2 regions of the Syntrophomonas sp. UBA1041 genome follow, and region 2 is predicted to be linked to the other one. Evidence: riboswitches for the same ligand, from Rfam matches in the RefSeq annotation. Region 2 holds a riboswitch; the other holds the start of a gene.

Evidence for each region. Region 2 has a riboswitch for molybdenum cofactor ahead of fdhF (formate dehydrogenase subunit alpha). Riboswitches for the same ligand answer to the same signal wherever they lie in the genome.
Region 1: linked by a shared signal. The riboswitch ahead of fdnG (formate dehydrogenase-N subunit alpha) and the one ahead of fdhF (formate dehydrogenase subunit alpha) in region 2 are both predicted to bind molybdenum cofactor.

What each region holds. Positions count from the first base shown of each region.
Region 1 covers NZ_DCEA01000101.1:4,139-9,537, forward strand. Annotated here, with positions in the region: gene nuoF (NADH-quinone oxidoreductase subunit NuoF) at 5-1,228, shown strand; gene B2633_RS14665 (molybdopterin molybdotransferase MoeA) at 1,372-2,610, opposite strand; molybdenum cofactor riboswitch at 2,874-2,994, shown strand; gene fdnG (formate dehydrogenase-N subunit alpha) at 3,167-5,399, shown strand, end outside.
Region 2 covers NZ_DCEA01000031.1:25,751-31,149, reverse strand. Annotated here, with positions in the region: gene nuoF (NADH-quinone oxidoreductase subunit NuoF) at 1-607, opposite strand, end outside; gene B2633_RS05385 (NADH-quinone oxidoreductase subunit NuoE family protein) at 629-1,075, opposite strand; gene fdhF (formate dehydrogenase subunit alpha) at 1,075-3,768, opposite strand; molybdenum cofactor riboswitch at 3,972-4,109, opposite strand; gene B2633_RS05375 (DUF6431 domain-containing protein) at 4,802-5,041, opposite strand; gene B2633_RS05370 (sigma-54 interaction domain-containing protein) at 5,286-5,399, opposite strand, start outside.

The DNA of each region.
Region 1 (5,399 bases), on a different contig from region 2:
AAAAATGGCCGAGGAAATGCGCATAGTACTGCGCAATTACGGCAAAGTTGATCCGTTGAACATCGATAGTTACACCCAGGTGGGCGGATATCAAGCCTTAGCCAAAGCTAAGAGCATGAGCCAGCCAGATCTGATTGAAGAGGTTAAGAAGTCAGGATTACGGGGCCGTGGCGGCGCCGGATTTAACACTGGTATGAAATGGAGTTTTTCCTACGGCGTAAAGGCCGATCAGAAATACGTTATTTGCAATGCCGATGAGGGTGAGCCGGGAACTTATAAAGACCGGATCATCATGGAGAATGACCCGCAGAGCGTCCTGGAAGGGATGGCTATTTGCGGGTATGCAATAGGAGCCAATAAGGGCTATATCTACTGCCGGGGCGAGTATCCCTACGTTGTGGAAATCCTCGATAAAGCCATAGCCCAGGCCAGTGAAAAGGGCCTCCTGGGAGACTTCAATATCGAAGTGCGCATGGGAGCCGGGGCCTATGTGTGTGGGGAAGAAAGCGCGCTTATTGAGTCTATAGAAGGGCACCGGGGTGAACCCCGCTTCAAGCCCCCATTTCCACCGGTTATCGGCTTGTGGGGCAAGCCCACTATTGTCAACAATGTAGAAACCTTTGCCAATATTCCCGCCATTGTTGACAAGGGCGCGGATTGGTACAAAGGCATTGGCGCGGCGGGCTATCCAGGAACCAAAGTCATGACCTTGACGGGAGATATTGTCAACCGCACTGTTATTGAAGTGCCTACTAACACCACCATCCGCCAGGTATTGAACGATTTTGGCGGAGGAATTGCCGGTGGCAAAAAGTTCAAGGCGGTGCAAATAGGAGGAACATCTGGCGGATTCATACCCGAATCACTGCTCGATACCCCGATCGACTTCGATTCCATGTCAGCCATTGGCGCTACCCTGGGGTCAGGAGCCTTCTTCGTAATGGATGAGACCCGGGATATAGTCGATGTAATTGATCGCATAAGCAAGTTCTTTGCTCATGAATCGTGCGGCAAGTGCACCCCCTGCCGGGAGGGAACTCAGCGCATGCATGAAATGCTGCACCGGGTGAAAAACGGCGGAGCAGTTGCCGGCGATCTAGACTTTATGGAGAGACTGGGAAGCGTTATGTCCAAAGCCTGCTTGTGTGGTTTGGGACAGGCGGCTCCGGCTCCAGTGCTAACAACCTTAAAGCATTTTAGAAACGATTATACAGCCAAGTTTAATTAATGCTCTATAATCCCAGATTATGTTTATTATGTACCGGGGGCCATAAACCCCCGGTACACAATCTTGTGCTATAAGTTCGGGCAATAAAAATGATTAATGAGAAAAGTGAGGAGTGAGGGGTAAGGAGCGCTGATGCTTGTGTCTTAATCTACGATTAATTTAGCTTTAACCATGACGGGTTCTTCCCCCGACCTTTTATGTACATCTAACAGTAAAGGAATATTTCCCGTATTAATATCTTTTCGGTTTACCGGCAGGGCGTAGGCATGGCCCTGTTCAATAATCATTTCTCCTCGGTGCAGGCTGCGCCCCGACTTTAAATGTTCAATGGGACTGGCCAGCTCTATATTAAACCAATCACCTTTATACAATAACTCTCCTTTTAACTTAAGCAGGGCCGGTTTTACCAGAGCTTCAAACAATATTCCGGCTGCAGAGGGGCTGCCGGACAGATTGAAAATAAGTTTGCCATCAAGAAGGGCGGCCGAAGTATTTTTGCCGGGAAAGACGTTTATACCTTTGAAAAGAAGCTGGGCATTCAAATACTCGAACGCGTTGCGAACCAAGTCGAAAAGGCCGTTGCCGGTCCCCCCGCTGATTATTATCATATCAGAGACCCGTGCCGCCTTTTTTATTGCAGCTATAATGGTGTGCAGGTCATCATTAATTACAGAAGGCGACAGCGACGGTAAAGCTCTGCTGCTGTTTATTTTGCATGCTAATAGGCTCCGGTTGCTGCAATATATGCATCCTGTTTTGATGGGGGACCCGGGTAAAAGCAACTCATTTCCCGTGTCTATAATATATACACGAGGCACTTTGTATACCGGCACCCTTTCTATGCCACAGGCGGCTATTCTTTCCAGGATTTCCGCTTTTAAAACCTGCCCTTTGGCGGCAACTCTATCTCCAGCCATCAATTCGTGGCCGGCTCTTCGTATATTTTCACCCCGCCGCGGCCTGATGCTGACAATTATATAGTTTTCATTTATTATCTCAACGTCCTCTTGTTTGATAACGGCAACGCTGCCCTCTGGAAGCAAAGCCCCGGTCATAATTCTACAGGTTTCCCCGGGCCTTGTTGGCCTGTTTTCAATTGAACCAGCTCCGATAATAGAAGCTACTCTCAAACGCAACGATCGTCCGGTTTGCAGTCTTTTAAGATCAGTCTTGCCAATCGTATAGCCATCCATTGCCGAACGGTCAAAATTGGGTATATCAATAAAGCTGGCTATATTATCCGCGGCCACCCGCATATAGGCATTATCGATGTGCAGGTACTCGGTGTCCAGGGCTTGAATGCTTTCACAGCTTATATCAACAGCTTTATCTAAACTAACAGCTTCTAATATCTTATCATTAACCAACTGTAGTCTACTCATAAATAACCTACCTCATTTATCGCGCATTTCCTTTTTTGTTCTATAAAGAGGTGAAATATATCCCCCGATGTTTTAAAACCCTCAGTATATATTTCTTTATTTATTATACATCCATTATAGTAAATTGTTAGGCTTAATATGAAATAATTATGTTTAATTTTTTTAGTGACAAAATAATAGCATTATGTTATATTGTGTTTGAGATAGTTGGATGTATATAGCATACGGTGTATTATTCTGTGTATGGTTGGCGTATGATTAAGACAATTGTATAGCTCCAAGCCTTTAGACCTAAAGCAAAGCCATGGTTTCTAGGCCTCTGGGTATAGTTGGAAACGATTGTGCCTCCCCGTATTTTTGGAAAGGAGCCTAAAAAGCCTGGTTCAAAGCAGGTAGTACTTGCTGGGCCATAATGGGCATAAAATCCAAAAATATTTTTTTATGCCCCTGGCCTTTGCTGGAGGCATTTTTGCTTATCCCATAAATGCAATCAGGTACTCTGGCAAAAAGAGTATCTGCTGGTAGTAGTAGTTTTTAAGGGAGGTAGAGATTGGTTATGAAATTTACTCGTCGTGGTTTCCTGAAGCTTTCAGGTCTCTCCGTTGCCGCGGTTGCTTCCGGCTTGGGGTTTGACTTGGAAGCAACTGCCGCACACGGGCACGCACTGAAGCTGGCAGGGTGCACAAAGATACCCAGCATCTGTCACTTCTGCTCAGGTGGATGCGGGCTTCTCCTGCATATTAAGGATGGAAAACTGGTCCACCTTGATGGGAACCCGGACAATCCCATCAACGAAGGTACCCTTTGCCCCAAGGCGGCAAGCCTGGCGCAGGTGGCCTATTCTCCGGAACGTCCGAAAAATCCGCTTTATCGTGCTCCGGGTTCTGACGAATTCGTGGATATTACCTGGGAAGAAGCTTATGATCGTATTGCCAAGAAAATCAAGGAAGTCAGAGATAAGACCTGGACGAGCACCGAGGAGATTACGAATGCCAAGACCGGAGCCAAAGAAACCGTTACCGTGAATCGGGCGGAAGGCATTTGTATGATAGGTTCGGCCGAGGTTGATAATGAGGAAAGCTACCTGCTTTCCAAACTTGCCCGCCTGATCGGGACACCATTCCACGAACACCAGGCCCGTATCTGACACGCGCCCACGGTGGCTAGTTTGTCACCTTCATTTGGACGCGGCGCCATGACCAACTCCTGGCAGGATATGCAAAACTCCGAATGTTTCTTGATCGCAGGCAGCAACTGTGCGGAATGCCATCCCATTGCTATGAAATGGGTTAACCGCGCCCGGGCGAAAGGCGCCAAGGTTATTGTTGTTGACCCGCGCTTCACGCGCACCGCTTCCCAGGCGGATGTCTTCGCCCAAATCCGTCCCGGAACCGATATTGCTTACCTGGGTGCAATGATCAATTATTACATCGAGAATAGGCTTTATGATGAGTTCTATGTTTTGAATTTCACCAATGCGCTTTATAAGATAAGCAAAGATTTTGGATTCAAAGACGGTATGTTTTCCGGTTTTAACCCTGAAACCAGGAAGTATGATTATGCAAGCTGGGCCTATCAACTGGATGCCGAGGGTAAACCGGTAAAGGCAGACAGCCTGGATGATCCGGATTGTGTTTTCCAGAAACTCAAAACCCATTATTCCAGATATACCTTTGAAGTAGCTTCAAACATCACCGGAATACCGGTTGCCAAAATAAAACAGATAGCCGACACCTTCGCTGCAGCCAAACCAGGCAACATCTTCTACGCCCTGGGCATGACCCAGCACACCACCGGTGTGCAGGGTATTCGTTGCTACGCCATCATCCAATTGCTACTGGGCAATGTGGGCAAGGCCGGTGGCGGCATCCAGGCCCTGCGCGGCGAGCCCAATGTTCAGGGTTCCACCGATATGGCCAACCTGAACGCCAACTTGCCTGGATATATCCCTTATCCTACTAATCAAGAAAAGACCTTGAATGATTTTGCTGCGAAACACGGCTCGGTCCAGTATAAACCAATAGTAGCCCTGCTCAAGGCCTGGTTCGGCGCGAATGCTACCGCCGAAAATGAATACGGATATCAGTGGCTGCCCAAGAACAATCCAGCAAATATGCCTATTCAACCCCAGTTCTTCAGCAAAATGGAAGAAGGACAGTTTAAGCTTCTCCTCAACTGGGGCTCCAACTCCACGGTTTCCATCCCGGACAGAAAACTGGTGGCTAGAGGCCTATCTAGTCTGGAAATGCTGGTAGTGGCCGACATATTTAACACCGAAACCGCCCAGTTCTGGAAAGAAGAAGGATTAAATCCGGCCAAGATTCCGACCGAGGTAATCTTCCTGCCGGCGGCCTTCGTTTATGAAAAGGCCGGCAGCATGACCAATTCTTCCCGCCTGGTCCAGTGGAAGGAAGTGGCATTAAAACCCCTCAATGACTGTCACCCGGATTTGGATATGCTGGACCACATCTTCAAGAGAGTTCGCGCCCTTTATAGCGGAAGCAATGACCCCAAGGATGAACCAATTTTAAAAGCCAACTGGGATTATGGCGATCATGAAGCAAGCGCATTAAAAGTCCTCCAGGAACTCGGCGGCTATAACGATACTACTGGCAAACCTATTGCCGCGATAGGCGAATATCTGGCAGCACCGATTGGCACGGTTTCCACCGGATGCTGGGTATATGCAGGGGTAACTCCGGAAGGCAAAAACCTGGCAGACCGCCGGGGCAATGCTGATCCCACCGGTCTGGGCCTGAATAAAGATTATGCTTTTGCCTGGCCGGGCA
Region 2 (5,399 bases):
CGTTATTAACAATAGTGGGTTTGCCCCATAAACCTTCCACGGGCGGGAAGGGGGGTTTGAAGCGTGGTTCACCGCGATGTCCTTCAATGGATTCAATCAGGGCACTTTCTTCACCGCAGACATACGCTCCGGCACCCATTCTAACTTCGATATCAAAGTCACCCAGTACACCTTTGTCTTTGGCTTGAGCAATAGCCTTATTAAGGGTTTCTACCACGTAAGGATACTCACCCCGGCAATAGATGTAACCTTTGTTGGAACCTATGGCATAACCGCAAATGGCCATACCTTCCAAAAGACTCTGGGGGTCATTCTCCATGATAATACGATCTTTGTATGTGCCAGGCTCACCTTCGTCAGCATTGCAGACCACATACTTTTGATCAGTATCAATTTTGTAGGAGAAGCTCCATTTCATACCGCAATTAAAACCTGCGCCGCCTCTGCCGCGCAAACCGGATTTTTTAACTTCTTCAATTAAATCAATCTGACTCATGCTGCGAGCTTTAGCCAGGGATTTGTATCCGCCGGCTTTAATATATTCATCAATTTTTAAGGGACTAATCTTTCCTACGTTTCTTAAAACGATACGCATTTCTTCAGCCACAATCTTACCTCCTTTCACCAATTACTTATATTCTGCCAAAACTGCAGGAACTTTAGCGGGGTTCAGATCGCCATAAGGCTTGCTGTTGATGGTAATCACCGGGGTGGCTTGACACTGGCCTACACACTCGGTAAATTCCAGGGTGAATTTGCCATCGGCAGTGGTTTCACCCATTTTAATGCCCAGTTCCTTTTCCAGTGCAGCGACGACTTGGGCTGCGCCGGCAATATGGCAAGGTGCACTCTCGCAAATACGGATAACATTTTTACCCCGTTTACCAACTTTGAGGTAGGAGTAAAAAGTTGCTACGCCATAAGCCTTGGCTTTAGGCATATCAAACACCTCGGCGGCATAGAAGACAGCCTCTTCAGGAATGTAGCTGAATTCACGCTGAACCGCATGGTAAGACTCGATCAGTCCACCAGGCAGATCTTTATAGGCATTGATGATCTTCTTGTAGTCTGCCATTATTGACTCACCTCCTGGACTTTTTCGATTTTGACTGCACAGACTTTGTACTCACCTGTGCCGGCAATATCACATACAAACGGGCTGGTGAGTTCATTGGTAGGCGTAGAACTATGGTGGTGGGACATCCAAATAACCCCGGGCTGTACCTGATCGGTTACCCAGGCGGTGGTTAGAACTGAACCACGGCGGGATGTAATCCTCATCCGGCTGCCGGTAACCACGCCTAATTTTTCCGCTTCCTGCGGGTGTACCTGGGTCATTTCTCGATCCCAGACACTGGCAATACCCGCCGAATATTGGGTGGTAACATTATAGTGCTGCATTACGCGGCCCGTACACAGCAGGATGGGATAATCTGTATCCGGCATTTCTCCCGGAGGAATATGGTCATTGGGTTGGAAACCGCCCAGCCCGCGGGTGAATTTGCCGATATGCAGAATGGGGGTGCCAGGATGATCAGGGGTGGGACATGGCCAGTGCACGGATTCTTTTTCCATACGGGCAAAACTAATGCCAGCCATGGCGGGGGACAGGGAGGCCATTTCATCCCAGATTTCACTTGGATGATTGTAAGACATGGGATAGCCCATGCGGGTAACCATCTGACAAATCGTTTCCCAGTTGGCCTGGCCAGGCAGAGGCTCAATCGCTTTACGAACTCGCTGAGGTCGGCGCTCAGTATTGGTAAAGGTACCGTCGCATTCCGCAAAGCTGGCGGCCGGCAGCACGACATCAGCTAATTCAGCAGTTTCAGTCAGGAAGAGTTCCTGTACCACAAAGAAGTCCAGATTCTTGATGGCTTCTTTAATATGATTGGCATTGGGATCGGTTAGTACCGGATTTTCACCCAGAATATACATGACTTTTACTTTGCCTTCATGGGCGGCTTCAAACATTTCCGGAATCTTTAAGCCTACTTTATCCGGCAAGGTTGCTCCCCAAGCTTTTTCATGTTTTTCCCGGGCGGCTTTATCGGTAACATTCTGATAACCGGAATAAACGTTAGGCAGAGCGCCCATGTCACAGGCACCCTGAACATTGTTCTGCCCGCGGACGGGGTTTACGCCCACGCCGGGACGGCCGATATGACCGGTCAGCATGGCCAGATTGGCAATACTCATAACATTACGGGTACCGCAGATGTGCTCGGTAATGCCCAGTGAATAGAAGATCATGGCTTTATCAGTGCTGGCATACAGACGGGCTACCCGATAAAGGTCTTCCACGGAGACACCGGTGAGCTCGGAAACGCGCTCCGGAGTGTATTCGGCAGCCAGGGCTTTCATTTCTTCATAGTTTTCGGTACGGGTTTCTATAAAGTTCTTATCTTCCAGACCTTCTTTGATAATTATATGCATTAAACCATTGAGTAGCGGAATATCGGTACCGTGTTTCTGTTGCAGCCAGATGTCGGATTCAGCGGCCAGCTCCGTACAGCGAGGATCACAGACTACCAGTTTGCAGCCGTGGCGAGCCGCTTGCCGCATTTTATAGCCAAGTACCGGATAGGATTCAGTAGGATTGATACCGATCAGGAATAACAGTTCGGCTTCATTAGTAACTTCAGATAAAATGTTGGTCATGGCGCCGCTGCCAAAAGAATTAGCCAGACCCGCTACTGAGGGAGCATGGCAGGTACGGGCGCAATGATCCACATTGTTGGTGCCTAAATGGGCCCGGGTGAATTTCTGGATCAGGAAGTTTTCTTCATTGGTACAACGGGCTGAGCTTAACGCTGCAAATGAATCGGGACCATTTTGGGCTTTATTCTCATTAAATTTCCGGGCAATCAGCTCAAAGGCTTCATCCCAGGATGCTTCCTCAAATTTGCCGTTACGCTTGATCAGCGGCGTTTTAAGGCGTTTTTCATTGTAAATAAAATCCCAGCCAAAGCGTCCTTTTACACATAAGCTGCGGCCATTTACCGGAGCGTTTGGATTGGACAGAACGCCGATGACTTTGCCTTTGTTCACAGCTAAGTCGAAATTGCAGCCGGTACCACAGAAGGGACAGGTGGTCCGCACCCGGTCGATATCCCAGCGGCGACCCTGGCCGGACATGGTTTTCTCAGTTAAAGCGCCGGTTGGACAGACGGCTACGCATTGTCCACAGAAAACGCAATCTGATTCAATATAGGGTACATCACCAGCCGTAGTTGCTTTACGGTCGAAGCCACGATTCAGATAAGAAAGATTGTCTTTCCCGGTCAGTTCTTCACAGGCTCTAACACAGGCGCCGCAGAGAATGCACTTGTTTAAATCCCGATTAATAAAGGGATTGCTGTTATCGATTTTATAAGAATGCTTTTCTCCTTGATAGGGACTTTCTTTTACCCCGTACTGATAACAATAATCGGCCAGAACGCAGGCACCGGCCTTGTCGCAGGTCAGGCAGTCCAGGGGATGATTGGCAATCAGCAGTTCCAGGATGGTCTTGCGGGCTGCAATCACAGCCGGAGACTCGGTTTCTACAACCATCCCAGGGCTTACCGGGGTTACGCAGGAAGCCGGCAGAAGCCGATTTCCTTTTACTTCGACTACACATAGTCGACATGCACCCAGCGGGCTTAGATCGGGGTCATAACACAGGCGAGGAATTTTAATGCCGGCTGCTTCAGCTGCTTGCAGTACGGTGCTCCCAGCTGCGGCTTCAACCTCCTTCCCGTTGATGGTCAATTTAATTTGTTCCACTTCCATCACTCCTTTTAGTCGTTAGAAATAAAAAAATCTCCTATCTGAGTAGGAGGATGGACTTCATTGGCATAAATACTATGACAATGGTTGGCATTCAAATGCACGCTCCTTCCACCTACTCAGAAACAACTTGCGGTGTTAATTAAATAAAAACACCTGACATTACCAGCGCATAAATGATGCGGGCAACGCAAATTGTTTTCTAAAAGCCAGTGACTCCTTTCCAAGTAAGGGAGGCAAACCCGTTTCCGGATTTACCGTAGCGGTATAATAACCGTGTCGGCTAATTCACCGTGGCCGCAGCTTTAGGTGAAGTAGCTTTGGAGCTACGCTTTTGAAAAAATTAAACTCCTGGGCAACCTGGTTGCTACACAAGTCTTAGGGTAAGTCATTCAGGCTTTAACAGTGGTGGAATAAAGGAAGGAATTCTGGTCAGGCCATGTTATAAAATTGCCTGCCAGCAATTCGAATGAAGCATGGGAGCAGGAATAAACTCAGCCGATAAACGAAATCGGTGAAAAAGGCTGCAACAGCTTCAGGTCTTCATTTATGCCACGGGGTATTGAAACACTATGAGCCACCGGTTCATGCAAATTAACTCACATGCAACGGCTTATGATTTGCTTAAACCCTGTACTTGATAGCACTTTTTCACCTCCCTCAATATTGGCATGTTGCTGGCAATATTTTGATCAGGCAGCAGTCATAAATACTAATTGCACTGTTTGAAATTGCCAGAGGGATATGTCTGCTGGACAAACATATCCTTATCAAAATAATACTTCGACACAAGCGTAAATATTCCTCTATATAATTTAAAATATTATATAAGGGAATATAAAATAGGTTATGATGCCTGAATAACCGCCTTATTATTTAATGATATTGCAAAAATAAATTAACGCCAGGGTGGAATGTCCCCAGCGTTAATATGAAGCTTCAATTTTGTTGGAGTTAATTTGCCGAAGGAGGGCGTAGTTTAGTGTATATTATACTCAATATTGCATATATAAACGCTGATTTGGATTTTTCACACAGCCGGCCGTCCCCATATCCCCTGCCAGTGGAATAAATGTATCCACAGATAAAGGGTTGAGACAGCGATCTGATATTTATCACCTATTTCCCAGATGTCGTCGGAACGGGTATAGTAATCACGCAGAACAGTCAGAATGAACAGGATGCTATATGATCTATAAGGGATTATGACTTCCGGAAGGATGGCATGAGTATGCCCACAGGATTTACAGATCACCCGGAGTGTGCTGATAGAACTCTCTTGAGCTATTACCCTGCGGGTACCACCGGTGTTCGCTATCGCTCACCAATAATGTTGCTGGTCCCCTGGATTAATGGCTGGCCCACAATAGACATTAATACCGCTGTGATGCCAGCACAGCATATTCTCTATAATGTGGCCTGCCTTTTTTAACATCTTAAATACTTCCCCATGAAACAAGTCTATGAGGCTCGAAGCATATTCCTATCTATCATAAGGGATTTTTGCTGTGGATTCATGTTTCGATGCCATGTTTTTTTATTTTTTTGTAGAGGGTAGAAAGGTCAATTTCTAGTTGCTCGGCTGCTTTGGCCAGGTTAAAGTTGCTTATTTCCAAGGCTCGGGCTAT